One region of the Rummeliibacillus sp. NPDC094406 genome, then DNA from elsewhere that is predicted to be linked to it. Evidence: riboswitches for the same ligand, from Rfam matches in the RefSeq annotation. Region 1 holds a riboswitch; each other region holds the start of a gene.
The links. Region 1 has a riboswitch for S-adenosylmethionine ahead of ACIQ4I_RS19875 (bifunctional homocysteine S-methyltransferase/methylenetetrahydrofolate reductase). Riboswitches for the same ligand answer to the same signal wherever they lie in the genome.

Region 1 (4,851 bases):
TTCTGCTTTTGCTGCCTCTTTATCTTCGCCTGTCGCTCGCATACGTTTTAATACATCTTCTGAAAGCTTGATACCCGGTACTTCATGGTGCAAAAATTCAGAATTTCTTAAGCTAGTTAGTGGCATAATGCCGATGAAAATAGGTGTATCTAAATGTTTCGTTGCTTCATAAACTTCAATAATTTTTTCCTTACTATAAACTGGCTGTGTGATAAAGTAGTCTGCTCCAGCTTCTATTTTTTTCTCTAAACGACCTACAGCACGTTCTACTACTCGAACATTTGGATTGAAAGCTGCTGCGACAGAGAAATTCGCTTTTTTTCGTAGTGGTTTTCCTGAAAAGGATATACCTTCATTTAACTTTTTGATGAGTTCCAAAAGTTCCAAGCTTGAAACATCATAGACACTTGTTGCACCTGGAAAATCCCCTACTTTTGTTGGATCACCCGTGACAGCTAAAATATCGTGGATACCCAGCGCGCTTAAGCCCATCAAATGCGATTGTAAGCCAATTAAATTCCGATCACGGCAAGTAATGTGAGCAAGTGGTCGAACATGATGATCTAACTTTAAAATGGCCCCCATTGCCATATTACTTATACGTGGAGAAGCAAGTGAGTTATCCGCCATTGTAACTGCATCAACGCCGGCTTCATATAGAACTTTTGAGCCCTCTATAAATTTCTCAACCTCTAGATGTCTTGGAGTATCTAGCTCTACAATAATAGAGCGCTCTTTTTTTGCCTTTTCATGAAGGGGTTCATAGCTGTTTTTTGCTGCCTCTTTAATCTTGATAACTTCTTTATGTTTGACCACTTTTTGCTGAATTGGTGGTAAATCCGCTAAGCGTTTTTTCACAGCTTCAATGTGCTTTGGTGTCGTACCACAACAACCACCGATTAATCGAACTCCTTGATCTCGCAATAGGACCGCTGAACGGCCAAAGTAGTCTGCTTCTGATTCATAAAAAATTTTCCCATCCTCAACATCTAGTAAACTAGCGTTTGGGTATGCAGAAAGGAATGCCTTTGTTGGGAGTTCAACATCTTCAAAAGCTTGGATTGTGTGGTGAGGACCTAGCCGGCAATTGACGCCAACGATATCTGCACCAATCATTTCTAATTGATGAAGGGCATCATTTAATAGCAAGCCATTTTGTAAAATACCTGGTTCATGCATAGATACTTGAGAAATAATCGGTATATCCGTTATTTTACGTAAATGCTTCACAGCTGCAGTTAATTCTTCAAAGTCATAATAGGTCTCTAGCAACAGACCGTCTGGATCACCAGCGAGCAAGTATCCTGCCTGCTCATCCAATGACTGAATGATTTCTTCTAATGTCGCATCACTTTTACGTACTCCGCGAATGCCTCCAATAGTTCCTAGTACAAACTGTCCCTCTTTTGAAGCAACTTTTTTAGCAATTTGAATGGCACTTTCGTTTAATACCTTTGCCGAATTTTCTAAACCATACCGCTCAAGCTTGATGGCATTCGCAGTATAAGTATTTGTTTGAATAATATCTGCTCCAGCATCAATGTATTGTTGATGTATATTTTCGATAACTTCAGGCTTTTTGACATTTAACTCCTCATAGCAATAATCAATTCCATACGAATATAATAATGTCCCCATTGCACCATCAGCTGTTAATACTTGCGATTGAAGTTTTTCTAAAAATCCCATACAGTCCATCCTTTCTATTTCTAAGTAGCCCGATTCGGTTAAAAATAAATGCTATTTAATAATACTGTTGGTATTCCATCCGTTTTGCTACAGGCAGACGCTTTCCGCTGGAATCGCCGCCTTTCGCTCATGTAAGATGCATTAAAAAAACCAACAATAGCCTATAACATAGTCAAATAAAAAACCCTTCTTACAAAAAAAATAAGAAGGGTTTCGTTTCATGATATATGTTCCTTCTTATCTACAGGATTACTCCTCTGGAATTAGCACCTGACCATTCGGCTGGTTGCTGAAGCGTCATCGGGCCAGTCCCTCGGCTTCTCTTGATAAGAATCACTATTAAATTGTTAGAATAATTAAAAGAATCATACTCCTTTACAGAGTTTGCGTCAAGCCAATATAAGAAAATAGTTTGAAAACTTTTTCAATAAAATCTTATAATCAAAACAAAAAACGAAATTCATATGAATTTCGTTTTTTTATTATTAGGCTCTATTTATCTTTTTTGAAGTACCATGGCATAGGCTCCTGCGGGAAAGCGAGGCCGCTTTCACGTTTATCAACAGAGTAATTCAACTTAACATAGGCTATTATTAAAATGAGTTCTAAAATTATTTACTTATCTTAAAATAGTTTTTGTTGTCTGAATAGGGGAGTTTTTTAATGAACATTCCACGAACAATCATGCGTTTCTCACCATTATAGTTGCAAGTTACAAGTGTAATTAGCTTTTCATCTGCTTGGTCTTGAATTACTTCAACTTGTGTTGGCTTAACGATAAACATATCTGAAATTTTATATTCATATATATTTTTGAAATCCGTTATATATATCTTCATACCTTTTTTTGCTCTTGTTAATGGGCTGAACAGTGTTTTATCGTTGTTCATATTATGTCCTGCTAAAGCGTAGTTACCCTGCCCCATCGTTTGATCTGCTTTCATCGTTCCTGCACCGATTGTTAAGTTTACATTTGAAATACCATAGACAATCGGAAGTTGCATAGTAATATCTGGTACACTTATTGCACCAATTGCATGGACATCTTTCTTTTTGGTTTGTGCATTGATCACATCTTGTAAACTAATATTCTTCACTTCATTAAAATCGAAAGTTGTATCAGTGGCTACTTTGGCTTTTTCAATACTAGACTTTTGAATGGTTTCATCAGACATATTGGCAACAAGATAGCCCATTATTGGTTTTTGAAAAATTAATACGAGTCCAGCAAATAGAAATAAAATACCTAGTACTAGACTTAATTTTCTCATCATCTTATTAACCTCTTTCATATTCTCTTGTCTTCTCATATTACATAGCTACAACTGTTTTTACAAATTTAAAACCAAGAGAAGCAGATTCCCCCTCTTGGTTAATTAGATTTTTCATTATGAAATTGATTCAGATTGCGCAAGTATTAATAATTCAGCACTATTTTAGTTGCTTTATAATTTTCTCTGCTGTATCTTGACCATTTTGAATACAGTTACCAATACCAACGCCATAGTATGAGCAACCTGCTAAAATAAGATTTGGATACTTTTCCTCTAGTTGTTGATTTAGAGATTTTACTATATCAGCATGTCCCATGCCATAGACCGGCATCAAGTCATTCCATTTGGTTATATTAACAGTAGCTGGTTCCCCATCTACATTCAATGATTTTTTTATATCATCTAATGCGATTGCTGTTAACTCTTCTTCGCTTAGTTTCTGTAACTCATTAAACAATGGATTTGCATTCTTATAGAACATGCGCACCAGTAAATTACCTGATTTAGATGTATGTTTCCATTTCCGACTCGTCCATGTGCAAGCATTACATTTCACATCACTATTTTCAGAAACAATATAGCCTGTGCCATCTGCTGGTAAGTTTTCATCAGGTATATTAAATCCTACATAGATGGTAATAATAGATGCGTTATGAATTGTATTTAGTTCTTCTTCGACTGCTTCGTCTTCTAAAATGTTACTCGTCACAGCATGAGGAGTTGATAGCACAACAAAATCAGCTGTAATATCTTCATGGTTATCAAATGAGCAAATGAATTGATCGCCCTGCTTTGCTACATTTGTTGTTGCTACACCTTTAATAATCTCTACATCTGTCAATGTTTCTTCTAAACGATCAATTAGTTGCGATAAGCCATTTCTAAAAGAAATGAATTTTTTATCTGCTGATTTTTGGAATTGCTTTCGATTGGCTCCGAAACCTTTAATAATACTGCCATATTGTTCTTTATAATCAAGTAAATATGGTAATGTAGACGCCATCGTTAATTTGTATAGATCACCTGAATAAACACCTGATAGCACAGGGGCAATTTGTTTTTCAACTATCTCTTTGCCTAAGAAATATTCAAGAAAATCACCTATCGAACTTTCTTTAGTAAAGTGGTCATTTGGTAAGTCTAAATCTTTTAATGCTTCTTGTTTTCCTTGCGATGATACAAGTGTACTGCTATTTAGTGATTCAATACTTGTTGGAATACCAAATACGCTATCTACTGGAATCGCATGCAACGTATTATTTGTATATATATAAGAAATGCCTGTACCGTTGTAAACTAGGTCATCTTCTAGGCCTAACTCTTGAACGAGTGGCATAACACTTTTATGTCGTGCCACAATCGAATCAGCTCCTGTTTCCAGGATAAATCCGCTTTCGTATGCTGAGTGGATTTTACCACCGAGAAATTCATTTTTTTCAACTAGTACAAGTTGTATATCTAAATTTTTTCCATTTTTTTGTTTTTGTAAATAGTGCATGGTGCAAAGGCCTGTAATACCTCCACCAATCACAACAACTGTTTTCAAGTTGCTCATCTCCTTCGTTATTACGAACAATAGGTTTTTGTCATGTTCTAGTATAAACTTTCAAAGAAATGGATGTCATGATTTTGGTCACATCTGTTATTAGAATCCACGCAATTTATTTAATTATAGTAACAACTTCGTCAAATTTACTGTATTGCCCTTAAATAAGGAGCTATTATTTGTAGAAATTATTTTGATATCTTATTATTTTTCTTATATAAAGGTAAAACATTCTATTTTACTCTAATTGATGGTGAGGATGATGTTATGGATTTATTGATGATTGTTTTATTGTTAATAGGTTGTTTACTTTTTTCAAATATTATAAGTCACTACATACCT
Region 2 (4,851 bases), on a different contig from region 1:
CATCATTCAATTTAACAAAAGAAAAACTAGCGACAATGGCTTCTAAATTATATGCTTCAGAATCTTTGATCTATCGTACAGTTGGCTACTTTGAAGATCGTATGAGTCAATTAAGTGAAGAAGACAAAAATGATGGCAAAGCAATTGCAGCATCAATCGCTGAATATGCAATTGAATGCTCTATTAACAAAGTATTTGGTTCTGAAACATTAGATTATATCGCGGACGAAGCAGTACAATTACACGGTGGTTATGGATATATGCAAGAATACGAAGTAGAACGTATTTATCGTGATTCTCGTATTAACCGTATTTTCGAAGGAACAAATGAAATCAACCGTCTAATAGTTCCGGGTACTTTCGTGAAAAAAGCGATGAAAGGCGAGCTACCACTTCTACAACAAGCACAAAGCTTACAATCGGAATTGTTATCGATGATGCCAGAAGAAATTAGTGATGAACCATTAGCACAAGAAAAATATTTAGTGAAAATGGCAAAGAAAATTGCATTACTTGCAGCTGGAACTGCTGTACAACGATTTGGCCCAAAATTAGAAGTAGAACAAGAAATATTAGTCAATATTGCTAATATTGCAAATCAATTATTCGCGATGGAGTCAGTAGTTCTACGTACAGAAAAAGCAATTGCTCGTGATGGTTTCGATAAATCGGCACAAAAAGTCCTTTATACAGAAATCTTCGTACAAGAAGCATTTGCGGAAATTGAAAAAGAAGCGAAAGAAACAATTATTGGTTCGGTAGAAGGCGACGATGCACGTATGTTGTTATCTGCATTACGCAAACTTACACGCTTCACTCCATATAACTTGATTGCGAAAAAGCGTCAAGCATCTGTAAAACTTATTGCTTCAGAAAAATATACTGTCTAATGAATAAAATTTGAATAAAAAAGAGATATCCGGTCATTATAAATAGTGATCGGATTTCTTGCGTGTAAACGGAAGACTCTCTACAATTGAGTGAGAAAGAAATCCAGTTTAAAAGGAGCTTTTAGATGACGATTAAAATAATTCAATATCCAAAATGCACGACTTGTAGAAAAGCACAAGCTTGGCTAAAAGAAAATGACGTTGAATTCACTCTACAGCATATTGTAGAAGAAACCCCAACAAAAGAAGAACTGGCAAACTATTGGAAAATGAGTGGTTTACCATTAAAAAAATTCTTTAATACATCAGGGATGAAGTACCGTGAACTGCAATTAAAAGATCGCCTAAATGAAATGTCTGATGATGAACAGTTAGATTTACTTGCTTCAGATGGCATGTTAATAAAAAGACCGATTGTCACAGATGGTCAAAAAATAACATTGGGATTTAAAGAAAATGAATTTGAAAATACGTGGAAATAAGAGAATTGAATGACTTGTTTTTATATTAAGAATATGTCAAAATTGAAGTGTATATTAATACATATTTGGAGGGTTAATTGATGAGCATACCAGCAGAATTACGTTACTCAGAAGAACACGAATGGGTTAAAACAGAAGATGGCAAAGTACGCATTGGTATTACAGAATTTGCACAATCTGAACTTGGTGATATCGTATTCGTTGAACTACCTCAAGTAGGAGACGAATTAGTAGCAGATGAGCCATTTGGTAGTGTTGAATCTGTAAAAACAGTTTCAGAACTTTATGCACCAATTTCAGGTAAAGTTGTGGAAATCAACGAAGAATTAGAAGACAGCCCAGAATTCGTTAACGAATCTCCATATGAGAAAGCTTGGATGGTCGTTCTTGAACCTACTGATGCTTCTCAAATCGAAAAATTACTTACAGCTGAAAAATACGCAGAACTAATCGAAGAATAACGATACTAGTAAAAGCGCCACACTTTTGTGTTGGCGTTTTTATGTATATATGCCTTGATTTGGATAAAGTGAAACTTCCATCAGTGGGGGTATTACTGCCCGTTAATTCGGGATTAACTGTAAGGAGGAATCGGCATGTCTGACAAAGTGCTCATTGTTGAAGGCAGGCAAGATAAATTGCAAATCCAACCCCTATTAGCAGAAAATATTCCAATCCTTTGTACGAATGGGACAATTAGTGCGAGTAAATTAGAAGAGCTGATTTACCCCTACGAAGAATATGATTTATATGCATTTTTTGACGAAGATTATTCGGGTGACTGTTTACGTGCTTTAATGAAAAAAGAATATCCAGAAGCGTGTCATTTACGTACGCTTTCTTTATATAAGCAAGTAGAGGCCACGCCTAGAAAATATTTGGCTAGAATATTATTAGCTGCAGATTTCAAGATTCATCCAGTGTATCTTATAGAATAGGAATGACAATTTATGCAAGAATGGACAATAGAACAATGGGAGAATATGAAGGAAAGTGAGCAATTATGCGCATTTTATTTATACACCCCAATGTGTGGTACATGTATGGTCGCCTCCAAAATGATGGAAGTGGTGGATCAGACATTACCGGATATTCCAATGGGAAAAGCTAACTTAAATTATGTTGAACAAATAGCATATGATTACAAAATTGAAAGCGTCCCATGTTTACTGATTGCTGAAGACGGAAAAATTCGAGATAAGATTTATGCATTTCAATCCGTTTCTTATTTATTCGAAAAATTTCATAAAAAGGATTGACGATACTCACATAGAGTGGTAAAGTATCAAACATAAATTAAATAAATATTTAAGTCGCTCTTATTTAGAGAGGTGGAGGGAAGTGCCCTATGAAGCCCGGCAACCGTCACAGTGTGTGACACGGTGCCAATTCACGCAAAGTTTAACTTTGGAAGATGAGAGAACGGTTTTCGTATATTGTACGGTAGACCCTTCTGCGAATCTTGCAGAAGGGTCTTTTGTTCGTTGCAGGCAATTATGGTTGATTAGTAGTGGTGTGAAAATAGGCTCTACCCAATTTGTTGGGGTGTTCTCACAATTTAGCAAAATGCATGAATTTTAATAATAAAATTTTTTTATGCAAATTTGTTGAAGTGGAATCAGTGAAGACTCCTGCGGGAAAGCGAGCCAGGGAGACCCCACAGCGAGATTGTCTCTGCGACGAAGCTAGCGAAGCGATGCAGGAGCACAAGCGAGGAGGCTCGCCGGTTCGCCCACGGAAAGCGAAGCTGATTCCACTTCATGTTATAGCATATTTGTACTATAAAAAGTTGACATAGAATTTAATATAGAAGGTGGTTTTGACAATGATTCAACTAGAAAATGTAGTAAAGAAATACAAGACCGCTAATGGATCTCTAACTGCAGTTAATGATGTTAATTTATCAATAAATGATGGCGAGATTTTTGGCATTATCGGTTATAGTGGCGCAGGTAAAAGTACTATGATCCGTTTACTAAATGGTTTAGAAAAACCTTCATCAGGTACGGTTACAGTAAATGGACAGAATATTTCAGCGATTAAGGGAAAAAGCTTAAGAAATGCTCGTCATAAGATCAGTATGATATTCCAACACTTCAACTTATTATGGTCGAGAACGGTTGAGGAGAATATCGCTTTTCCACTAGAAATTGCAGGTATTAGTAAAGCAGAAAGAGAAAAGCGAGTGCTTGAATTAATAGAGTTAGTTGGTTTGAGAGGACGAGAAAAAGCGTATCCTTCACAACTTTCAGGCGGTCAAAAACAACGAGTAGGGATTGCTCGTGCATTAGCGAATAACCCAGAAGTGTTACTTTGTGATGAAGCGACTTCAGCGCTTGATCCCGAAACAACGGATGCCATTTTAGATTTACTTGTTAGTATCAATGAAAAACTTGGACTAACAATCGTTTTAATTACCCATGAAATGCATGTAATTCGCAAAATTTGTCACCGCGTTGCAGTGATGGAATCTGGGAAAATAGTAGAACAAGGTAATGTTTTAGAAGTTTTCCAATCTCCTAAAGCAGATGTTACGAAGAAATTCGTTTCTCAAGTGACAGAAACAGCGGGTCATAAGGAGTCGATTTCTCAGATGATTGACAATTATCCAAATGATCAACTAATTAAATTATTCTTTGTCGGTTCAAAAACAGAACAACCTGTCATTTCGCATCTCATTCGACAGTTTGGTGTAGATATTAATATCGTTCACGGGAATATCTCCCCTACAAAAAGCGGTCCATACGGTACATTAATTGTTCGAATTAAAGGAAGCGATGAAAATGTTGCAAAGGCTGTGCAATTTTTAGATGAGCAAGGTATTAAAACGGAGGTGATCAAGAATGCTTAATGATCTCTTTCCGAATGTAGATTGGGAACTAATGTGGGAAGCAACCAGAGAAACAATCTATATGACAACTGTTTCAACAGCTCTTACATTTATCATTGGATTATTACTAGGAATCTTGTTATTCCTTACAAGTCCAACACAACTTTGGGCCAATAAACTTGTTAACTTATTAACAGGCTCCGTTGTGAATATTTTCCGATCAATTCCATTTATCATTTTAGTTATTCTTTTAATTCCATTTACAGAATTTTTGTTAGGTTCTATTCGTGGGGCAAACGCAGCATTGCCAGCATTAATAATCGGTGCTGCTCCATTCTATGCTCGAATGGTTCTGATTGCTTTACGCGAAATTGATAAAGGTGTTATTGAAGCGGCACGTTCTATGGGTGCTAAAACTTGGACAATCATTTGGAAGGTTTTAATTCCAGAGTCATTACCAGCGTTAATTTCAGGTATTACCGTAACAGCTGTAGCATTAGTCGGTTACACGGCTATGGCGGGTGTAATTGGTGCAGGTGGTTTAGGGAATTTAGCGTTCATGGATGGCTTCCAACGAAGTCGTAACGATGTAACATTTGTCGCAACAGTATTAGTGTTAGTTATTGTATTTATCATTCAATTTATCGGA
Region 3 (4,851 bases), on a different contig from region 1:
CGATTAATGCAGTCGATGTGTTAAAACATTTTTGTTTAAATAAACGCATTCATCTTTTTGCATTTTCAAGAGGTGGTATTATGGCGCTATGGACGGGAATATTGCGCGATGATATTACTTCAATTGTTACATGGGGTGGCGTTTCAGATATTAAATTTACGTATGAAGAACGAGTCGATATGCGCAGAATGATGAAAAGAGTACTAGGTGGTTCTCCGCAAAAAAATCCAATCGTTTACGAAGAACGGCAACCAATGCCTCGTGTTGATGAGATAAAAGCTCCTGTATTAATCATTCATGGTATGTTAGATGACAATGTAGGTTTTAAACATGCTCAGCTTTTGGAAAACGGCTTGAAGACTTTAAATAAGCATGTAGAGACTTGGTACTATCCTGAATATACGCATTTTTTCCCGAGTGATGTTAATCGAAAAGTTGTAGATAGTGCTTGTCAGTGGATGAAATTACAACAATTGTAATGGGGTGATGAATTGGGCTATATTAAAGCAAAGATTGATTTAAAGTTAAATGACAAAGACTTGGATTTTTCTCAGCGGTATCCTTATTGGCAAGAACTTTGGTCCAATTATTCTGAACCGTATTCAGAGGTTCAAATCCAAAGTTGGAAAGAAGAAGAACAGGCGATTGAAGAATTAGAAAAAATTAGCTTTATTTCACGTATTGAAGGACTTGTCAAAATTCAACGTATCATGTTAGATGAGAATAATCGAGCCTATTTTCAAAATCAAGCTTCTTTAAATGGAAAATTAAAATGGTTTTCTATTGTTTTCCATGATGCAGAGCTTACTGAAGGTATTGAGCTTCATAATTATGGAGAAGAAGTTTACTTCAACCAAGTAACAAAGGAAGAAGCAGAGCCCATTGTCGAGATGTTTGAACAATTGAAATGTAAAGTTGAATTTCTTCCTGATGATACGGATTAAATATGCTCCATTGTGCTCGTCATAAAATGATGTAATTGCAGAGAAGATTTAAAATGCTGAGAACGCAAATACAATTTAAAAAGTCGCAAGTAAAAGTAATGTATTCGTAAGTAAAAGTATCAAAATTGCAAGTAAACTCCTGATATTCGCAAGTAAGATCCACCAACACCCGTAAATATGTGGATGCCAAAACTAAAACCCCGAGCAGCTCGATCAAAACTGCTCGGGGTTTATCCGATATGGATTACTTATAGGTTCAAAACTAATTAAGCGATTGGTGCACCTTTTTTAGCGAAATCTTCGGAAACAACACCGAATTTTTTGAAGTTTTCATGGAACATACCAGCTAATTCAGTTGCTTTTTTGTCATAAGCTTCTTTATTAGCCCATACGTTACGTGGATTTAAAAGTTCTGTTGGAACACCTTCAATTGCAGTTGGCATTGCAAAACCGAAGATTGGATCTTTTTCAGTGAATACATCGTTTAGTTTGCCATCGATTGCAGCGCGTACCATTGTACGAGTGTAAGAAAGTTTCATACGGATACCTTCACCGTAGCTACCACCAGTCCATCCAGTGTTTACTAAGAATACATTTACTTGGTGTTCGTCAATTTTCTTACCTAACATTTCTGCATAAACTGTTGCGTGTAATGGGAAGAATGGAGCACCGAAGCAAGTAGAGAATACTGGTTCTGGTTCTACAACACCACGTTCTGTACCAGGAGTTTTAGAAGTAAAGCCTGATAAGAAGTGATACATTGCTTGTTCTTTTGTTAATTTACTGATTGGAGGTAAAACACCAAAAGCATCAGCTGTTAAGAAAATGACTGTTTTTGGGTGACCTGCAACAGATGGATCAACAATATTTTCGATATTTTGGATTGGGTACGCAACACGAGTGTTTTGTGTTAAAGTTACATCATCGTAATCAGGAATACGAGTTTCAGGATCTACGACTACGTTTTCTAAAACTGTACCGAAATTAATTGCGTTATAAATTTCTGGTTCTTTTTCAGCGGAAAGGTTGATTGTTTTAGCGTAGCAACCACCTTCAATGTTAAATACACCGTTATCTGACCAGCCGTGTTCGTCATCACCGATTAATTTACGATTACCATCAGCAGATAAAGTTGTTTTACCAGTACCTGATAAGCCGAAGAATAGGGCAACGTCACCTTCTTCTCCAACGTTTGCTGAACAGTGCATTGGAAGAATGTCTTGTTGTGGTAATAGGTAGTTCATGATACCGAAGATAGATTTTTTCATTTCACCAGCGTATTCTGTTCCACCAATTAAGATGATACGTTTTTCAATTGATACAATGATGAATGTTTCTGAAGATGTACCATCAACTTCAGGATCTGCTTTAAATGTTGGAGCAGATACGATTGTGAAGTCAGCATCATGTATTGTATTAAGTTCCTCTTCAGTAGGGCGGATGAATAGCTGATGAGCAAATAGGTTATGCCAAGCGTATTCATTGACAACTCGGATTGCCAAGCGTGATTCAGGATCTGCGCCTGCAAAACCTTTAAAAACAAAAACTTCTTCTTTTTGTTTTAAATAGTTAACAACTTTGTTATATAATGAATCGAATACTTCTGAAGAAATTGGTTGGTTAATTTTACCCCAATCAATTTTATCTTGAGTTGAAGCTTCTTCTACCATATATTTATCTTTAGGAGAACGTCCTGTATATTTACCTGTTACTGCACGAACAGCGCCATCAACTGTTAAGATTGCTTCACCACGTGAAGTTGCTTTCTCCACTAATTGTGGGACTGAAAGTTGTTCCAAAATATTTTGACCTTGTAATAAATCCTTCAGTTCATTCGCAATTTCTATTGAATTCATCTTTGTTCGTACCATCCTTTTTATATTATTCCCGTGTTGTGGGTTTTTAATTTTCATTTCGAGAATTAGTATAACACATTCAGATTAATAGTCTATACTAATAGCTAATTAATTTTTAAAATTTATCTTTTTTTAATATGAATATAAAATAGTTTGACTTTCAAATCAATATCACTTACTATATGCATTAGAACGGATACTCTTATCCCGAGCTGGTGGAGGGTCAGGCCCTATGAAACCCGGCAACCTGCATTATCTTTCACGTGATGCGTTGGTGCTAATCTGATGCAAGGATGATTCCTTGAACGATAAGAGTGAAAGGTGCTTACGAAACATACCCTTTCCTCATTGGTTTACGATGAGTGAGAGGTTTTTTTTTTCAAAAAATAGAAGCAAATCTGATTTGTTTCATTATTATATGTGATTTGTAGAATTCTATTTATATTATGTAATGGCACTTTCTATATCCTCGTGTTAAAAAGCAGCTTTTTAGCTGGCTTGGCGTTTAGCTTAATAGTTTAAACGGACATGGGTAATGAGTACCGTATCTTTTTTCGAGAGGATCTCGTTGATAATAGGAGGAAACCAAATGACAAACAAAAGATTATTTACTTCAGAAAGCGTAACAGAAGGACATCCGGATAAAATCTGTGACCAAATTTCAGATGCAATTTTAGATGCAATTATTGCAAAAGATCCAAACGCACGAGTAGCTTGTGAAACAACAGTTACAACAGGGCTTGTACTTGTAGCAGGTGAAATTACAACATCTACTTATGTAGATATTAAAGGAATCGTACGTGATACTGTTACAGAAATTGGCTATACTCGCGGTAAATATGGTTTCGATGCTGAAAACTTAGCTGTACTTGTTGCGATTGGCGAACAATCACCTGATATCGCTCTTGGTGTTGACCAAGCTTTAGAAGCTCGTGAAGGCTCTATGACAGATGCAGATATTGAAGCGATTGGTGCAGGGGACCAAGGTTTAATGTTTGGTTACGCTTGTAACGAAACACCTGAATTAATGCCACTTCCAATTAGCCTTGCGCACAAATTAGCACGCCGCTTAACAGAAGTTCGTAAATCAGGCCAATTAAATTACTTACGCCCTGATGGTAAAACACAAGTAACAATTGAGTATGATGAAAACAACCATCCAGTACGTGTAGATACGATCGTTATTTCAACTCAACATGATGAAGAAGTGACGTTAGAACAAATCAAAAAAGATTTAAAAGCAGAAGTAATCGCAAAAGTTGTACCAGCTGAATTACTTGACGAAAGCACTAAATACTTCATTAATCCAACAGGCCGTTTCGTAATTGGTGGACCTAAAGGAGATGCAGGCCTTACAGGACGTAAGATTATCGTTGATACTTACGGTGGTTATGCTCGTCATGGTGGTGGTGCATTCTCAGGTAAAGACGCTACAAAAGTTGACCGTTCTGGTGCATATGCAGCTCGTTATGTTGCGAAGAATATCGTGGCAGCAGGTCTTGCAGAGCGTGCAGAAGTTCAACTTGCATATGCTATTGGCGTTGCACAACCTGTATCCATCGCAGTCGATACATTCGGCACAGGCATTGTAAAAGAAAGTGACTTAGTAGAAGCGATTCGTGAATTCTTCGACTTACGTCCAGCAGGTATTATTAAAATGCTTGATCTTCGTCGCCCTATTTACAAGCAAACTGCTGCATACGGACATTTTGGCCGCACAGATTTGAATGTTCCATGGGAAATTACTGATAAGGCAGAAGCTCTAAAAGCTAAATTTGCAGTAAAAGCTTAGTCGATTAATCACGCAAATCAATAAGTATAAAAAGGTCGTTCACTTTAATAGTGAGACGACCTTTTTAGTTTGTCTTAATTTCTAATAAAAAAACTGTTTTTCAAAAATAATTGGCAGCAGTTTTTTAGGTTATCCTAAGTCATTCTATTTTTATATGGTCGATTGTTTAATATTAAATTAGTTTTTAGACACTCTAACAAATATGAATTAGGGGAATGCTTTTTATTTATTTTTATTATTAATTTTATTAACCACTTTA
Region 4 (4,851 bases), on a different contig from region 1:
TCCTACAAAATAGGAGGTCTAAAGTATGGCAAAAGCAAAAGCAACATTTGCAGGTGGGTGTTTCTGGTGTATGGTAAAACCATTTGATGAGCATCCTGGTATTGAATCTGTCATTTCTGGCTACACAGGGGGATATGTGGAAAACCCAAGTTATCAGCAAGTATGTTCTGAATTAACAGGGCATCTTGAAGCGATACAAATTACTTTTGACCCAGAAGTTTATTCTTATGAAAAATTGGTTGAAACTTATTGGACGTTAATTGATCCGACAGATGCTGGTGGACAATTTCATGATAGAGGAAGATCATATATGACTGCTATTTTTTATCATGACGAAGAACAAAAGAAAATTGCAGAAGCATCTAAAAAAGCACTAGAAGAGTCAGGGAAATTTAAAATGCCAATTGCCACTAAAATATTAGAAGCAAATCCATTTTATGAAGCGGAACCTTATCACCAATATTATTATAAGAAAAACCCAACACATTATGAACTCTATTCTGTTGGCTCAGGACGGGTTGCATTTCAGCAACAACATTGGGGGGAACATGATGAATAAAGAAAATAGACTAAAAGAATTAACACCAATGCAATATCATGTAACACAAGAAAAAGGGACAGAACCACCATTTCAAAATGAGTTTGATGAACATTTTGAAGAAGGATTATACGTAGATATCGTTTCAGGTGAACCGCTATTTTCTTCAAAAGATAAATATAATTCAGGTTGTGGCTGGCCAGCATTCACAAAACCAGTAGAGAGTACAGGAATTACTGAGCATTTTGATACTAGTTTTGGCATGAGACGTACTGAAGTTCGAAGCAAAGATGCTGATTCACATTTAGGACATGTTTTCACAGATGGTCCGAGGGAAACGGGTGGGCTTCGATATTGTATTAATTCTGCTTCATTACTTTTTATTCCAAAAGACCAACTTGTACAAGAAGGATATGCAGATTACCTAAAGCTATTTGAATCATAAGAAGTAGAAGTTTCTATCGATTATAATAGAAGAAAAGCTGATGTACCTGTTATGGACAGGTCATCAGCTTTTTCTATTATTTTGAAACTGTTATTTGTTTTTTTGCAACATGAAACGCTTGTTCAAAATCAGCAATTAAGTCGTCAACATTTTCAAGGCCAACAGAGAAACGTAGAAGACCTTCCGTGATCCCTCGTTTATCACGTTCTTCTTTCGGAATAGCTGCATGACTCATGGTTACAGGATATGAAAGAATAGATTCAACACCACCAAGGCTAACTGCGAAGATTGGAATTTGTAAATGTTCTACAAAAGCTTTTGTTAATTCACGATTAGGTAAGGTAAAGGATAGTACAGCTCCTGCGTTAGAAGCTTGGCTACCATGAATTTCATAACCAGGGTGACTTGATAAACCAGGATAATAGACATTTTCTACAAGTTCATGCTGATCAAGATAGGAAGCAATCTTCAATGCAGATTGTGATGATTGTGTTAAACGTGCATTTAGTGTTTTAATTCCTTGAATTAATGAGAAGGAATCATGTGCACCTAAAATTGCACCCATTGAATTTTGCATAAAGTAAATTTGCTTGCCTAGTTCTTCATCTTTTGTTACAGCTAAACCTGCTATAATATCGCTATGCCCACCTAAGAATTTTGTAGCACTATGGAGAACTACATCCACTCCTAAATCTAAAGGTCGTTGATAAAGTGGTGTCATAAATGTGTTGTCAACAAAAGTAATTAAACCATGTTTTTTGGCTATCGAAACAATTCCTCGAATATCTGTAATGCCTAGTAAAGGGTTTGCGGGTGTTTCAGCATATAAAACCTTCGTATTTGGTTGAATGGCTGCTTCCACTTCTTGTAGGTTTGTAAAGTCAGCAAATGTATGTGTGATGCCATATTTCGTTAATACTTGTGTAACAAATCGATAAGTTCCACCATAAACTTCACTCGTAACGACTAAATGGTCACCTGCATTTAAAGTAAGAAGGGCGGAGGAGATAGCTGCAATGCCAGAAGAAAAGGCAAATCCTCGTGTGCCACCTTCGAGTTCGGCAATTGTTTTTTCAAGTGCATCTCGAGTCGGGTTACCGGATCGGCTGTAATCATAAGGACCAAATGAATCAAAGTGTTCTTGGTCAAATGTAGAAGAAAGATAAATTGGCACATTTACTGCGCCTGCTTTTTGTTCATAATCACTTCTTGTAGAAGCAGTGATTAAGCTTGTTTCGATGGATTGTTTATTTTGCGTCATGAATCGTCACCTCTTTTTGAATAGTAGCAAAAACTTTTTTCAGTTCAGCGATTAAATCTTCAGCTTCTTCGATGCCAATTGAAAACCGCAAGAGCGAATTATCGACCCCACGTGCTATGCGTTCCTCTTCAGGTATATCTGCATGTGTTTGTGTTGCAGGATAGGTGATAAAACTTTCAACACCACCTAAACTCTCTGCATATGCAATCAATTGTAAGTTTTGTAGGAAAGGTCCTACCCATTCCGAACGCTTTAATCGGAAAGATACCATACCACCTAATCCAGCATATAAAACATCTTTTACTAAAGGCTCTTGTTCTAAGTAAGTAACGATTTTCTTTGCGTTTTCTGTATGTTGTTTCATACGAACATGGAGTGTTTTCAAACCTCTTAGTAATAACCAGCTATCAATAGGCGCAAGTGTTGCACCTGATGCATTATGGTTATAAAGTAGTTTTTCTGAAAGTTCTTCTCCTTTTGAAACAACAAGCCCAGCAAGCACGTCATTGTGTCCACCTATATATTTTGTAGCACTGTGAATCACAATGTCTGCACCAAGCTCAATTGGTCGTTGATAGTATGGAGTTAAAAAAGTGTTATCAACAATCAGTAGAAGATTGTGTGTTTTGGCCAGTTTTGCATATTGAATAATATTAATTTCCTGCATTAATGGATTTGTCGGTGTTTCAATAAAGAGAGCCTTTGTTTGATCATTAATTAACGCTTCAATTTCAGCACCAGATTGGAAAGGCGTGAACTGAGCTTTAATGCCATATTGTTGTTCATATTGAACGGCAAGTCGATATGTACCACCATATATATCATCGGTATATATGACTTCGTCGCCTGTTTTGAATAGGGAAAGCACTAATTGAATAGCAGCCATCCCGCTACTACATGCAAAGCCAGCATCTCCACTTTCTAAATTAGCAATACCCTCTTCTAAAACGGAACGAGTTGGGTTTTTTGTACGTGTATAATCATAGCCTGTTGATTGGCCAAGCCCTGCATGGCGATAAGCAGTCGAAAGATAAATAGGTGTATTAATAGAACCTGTGTTAGGATCCGTATTGGTCCCGATTTGTGCTAAGCGAGTTGAAATATGGTTTTCTGTCATTTTCATCATCCTTTTTATAAAAAATAAAAGGCCCTCTTAAGAAGAGGACCTAAAAAAACGAAAGTCAATCTTCTTATCTGCTAGACATACATCTACTGGAATTAGCACCTTACCAAAAATGGTGGTTGCTGAGATTTCACAGGGCCGAGTCCCTCCATCTCTCTGGATAAGAATTCAAATTTAATTGTAGGAAAAGTTTTAATTAATGAAATATTAACACTTTAAGCAATGCTATGCAATAGAATAATGTAATATTCAGAAAAGTTTATATCTATAATCTGCCGCACGATTTCTTTTGCATGAATAATAGTAGCAATCGTAAATTAATTCGTAAGAAGGGCTACCTAAAAAGTGGTTTTTACACATTTTAAGTAGCCCAAGATTAAGGTTATCCCGCATTAACAGTTAGTACGATTAGTACAACTCTCACTCAAGACGGGAATGAAAAACTCTCAATCTTAAGTGAAGTTTTCACTTTATTTAGTTGTTACTTTTGTTAATTCAAAAGTGGCTTTTTTATTTTTAACAGTTTTAATTGCACCAGCATTTGGAGCATAGTAAGTAATAGAACCATCAGCAGCTTTAACGCCTACAACAGTGTTAAAAGTACCAGCTTTTACTGTCATTTTGTTTTGAATAGAAACAATTTTGCTGTTTTTTGTATCTGCTTTAAATACTTGTCCTTTCGTAAAAGGGTAAGCGATTTGGCGAACAGTACCTGTTTTTGCAAACTTGTAATCTAAACCTTTTGCAGATTCACGAACTAAAATAGTTTGTTTCTTGTCAGTACCTGTTTGTTTATACCAATAAGTCCAACCAGTTGAATTACGTTTGTTTGTTGAATACATTTTACCTTTTTTACCGTTTTCAACATAGTAGTAAGTGTTTGTTGTTACAGGACGGTATGTTGTTTTTTTACTTGTTGAAGTACTAGTAGATTTTGTAGTAGTTTTTTTAGTAGTTACTTGTTTTGTACCTGTAATTGCAGTTGTTTGATTTTGATCTTTGTTTTTTTCTGTGTTCTTAGCAAATGTTAAATAAGATGAATATACATAAGCTGTTTTTTTGTTGAATTTGATTTTTGCCCAGCCAGTTTTTGACTTGCTATATACAACAACAGTGTCACCTTTCCAAAGTGTTCCAACTTTTTTCCCATTTACAGAAGGTTGTGAGCGAACATATACGCTATTCGCTACTTTTGCGCTCATTGTGTTTGTTGTTGCTGCGTCACTGTTTGCTGTAAAAGTAATTAAAGTGGCAAACATGACCATGAAAGATAGTAAAGTTTTTACTATTTTCATTAAAATCATCTCCTCATTGAAAAACTACCTAAATAGGGTAGTGATGCGTCGATTTCATGTTTTCATTTGTATTTGTAACGCATCCGAGTAATAGAACGAAGAGATAATTAGAAGGTTTCCAATTTAATGAAAAAAACAAAGGATTGTTGGAGAGATTTTTTTCGAAGACTTCATTACTGTTAATATGTT

Region 2: it holds a riboswitch for S-adenosylmethionine, as region 1 does, so the genes downstream of both, ACIQ4I_RS15555 (methionine ABC transporter ATP-binding protein) here and ACIQ4I_RS19875 (bifunctional homocysteine S-methyltransferase/methylenetetrahydrofolate reductase) in region 1, are expected to answer to the same signal.
Region 3: it holds a riboswitch for S-adenosylmethionine, as region 1 does, so the genes downstream of both, metK (methionine adenosyltransferase) here and ACIQ4I_RS19875 (bifunctional homocysteine S-methyltransferase/methylenetetrahydrofolate reductase) in region 1, are expected to answer to the same signal.
Region 4: it holds a riboswitch for S-adenosylmethionine, as region 1 does, so the genes downstream of both, ACIQ4I_RS12015 (methionine biosynthesis PLP-dependent protein) here and ACIQ4I_RS19875 (bifunctional homocysteine S-methyltransferase/methylenetetrahydrofolate reductase) in region 1, are expected to answer to the same signal.

Annotation. Positions count from the first base shown of each region.
Region 1 covers NZ_JBIWGZ010000011.1:32,649-37,499, forward strand. The annotation lists gene ACIQ4I_RS19875 (bifunctional homocysteine S-methyltransferase/methylenetetrahydrofolate reductase) at 1-1,689, opposite strand, end outside; SAM riboswitch class I at 1,924-2,022, opposite strand; gene ACIQ4I_RS19880 (class A sortase) at 2,301-2,963, opposite strand; gene ACIQ4I_RS19885 (protoporphyrinogen oxidase) at 3,121-4,509, opposite strand; gene ACIQ4I_RS19890 (Na+/H+ antiporter) at 4,777-4,851, shown strand, end outside.
Region 2 covers NZ_JBIWGZ010000006.1:65,222-70,072, reverse strand. The annotation lists gene ACIQ4I_RS15580 (acyl-CoA dehydrogenase family protein) at 1-890, shown strand, start outside; gene ACIQ4I_RS15575 (arsenate reductase family protein) at 1,016-1,372, shown strand; gene gcvH (glycine cleavage system protein GcvH) at 1,453-1,833, shown strand; gene ACIQ4I_RS15565 (toprim domain-containing protein) at 1,969-2,310, shown strand; gene ACIQ4I_RS15560 (thioredoxin family protein) at 2,323-2,631, shown strand; SAM riboswitch class I at 2,689-2,793, shown strand; gene ACIQ4I_RS15555 (methionine ABC transporter ATP-binding protein) at 3,198-4,223, shown strand; gene ACIQ4I_RS15550 (methionine ABC transporter permease) at 4,216-4,851, shown strand, end outside.
Region 3 covers NZ_JBIWGZ010000003.1:614,827-619,677, reverse strand. The annotation lists gene ACIQ4I_RS11345 (alpha/beta hydrolase family protein) at 1-479, shown strand, start outside; gene ACIQ4I_RS11340 (hypothetical protein) at 492-944, shown strand; gene pckA (phosphoenolpyruvate carboxykinase (ATP)) at 1,211-2,800, opposite strand; SAM riboswitch class I at 3,000-3,115, shown strand; gene metK (methionine adenosyltransferase) at 3,390-4,592, shown strand; gene ACIQ4I_RS11325 (S16 family serine protease) at 4,815-4,851, opposite strand, start outside.
Region 4 covers NZ_JBIWGZ010000004.1:72,639-77,489, forward strand. The annotation lists gene ACIQ4I_RS11995 (YpmS family protein) at 1-13, shown strand, start outside; gene msrA (peptide-methionine (S)-S-oxide reductase MsrA) at 26-559, shown strand; gene msrB (peptide-methionine (R)-S-oxide reductase MsrB) at 552-983, shown strand; gene ACIQ4I_RS12010 (aminotransferase class V-fold PLP-dependent enzyme) at 1,060-2,244, opposite strand; gene ACIQ4I_RS12015 (methionine biosynthesis PLP-dependent protein) at 2,231-3,361, opposite strand; SAM riboswitch class I at 3,432-3,534, opposite strand; gene ACIQ4I_RS12020 (SH3 domain-containing protein) at 3,838-4,662, opposite strand.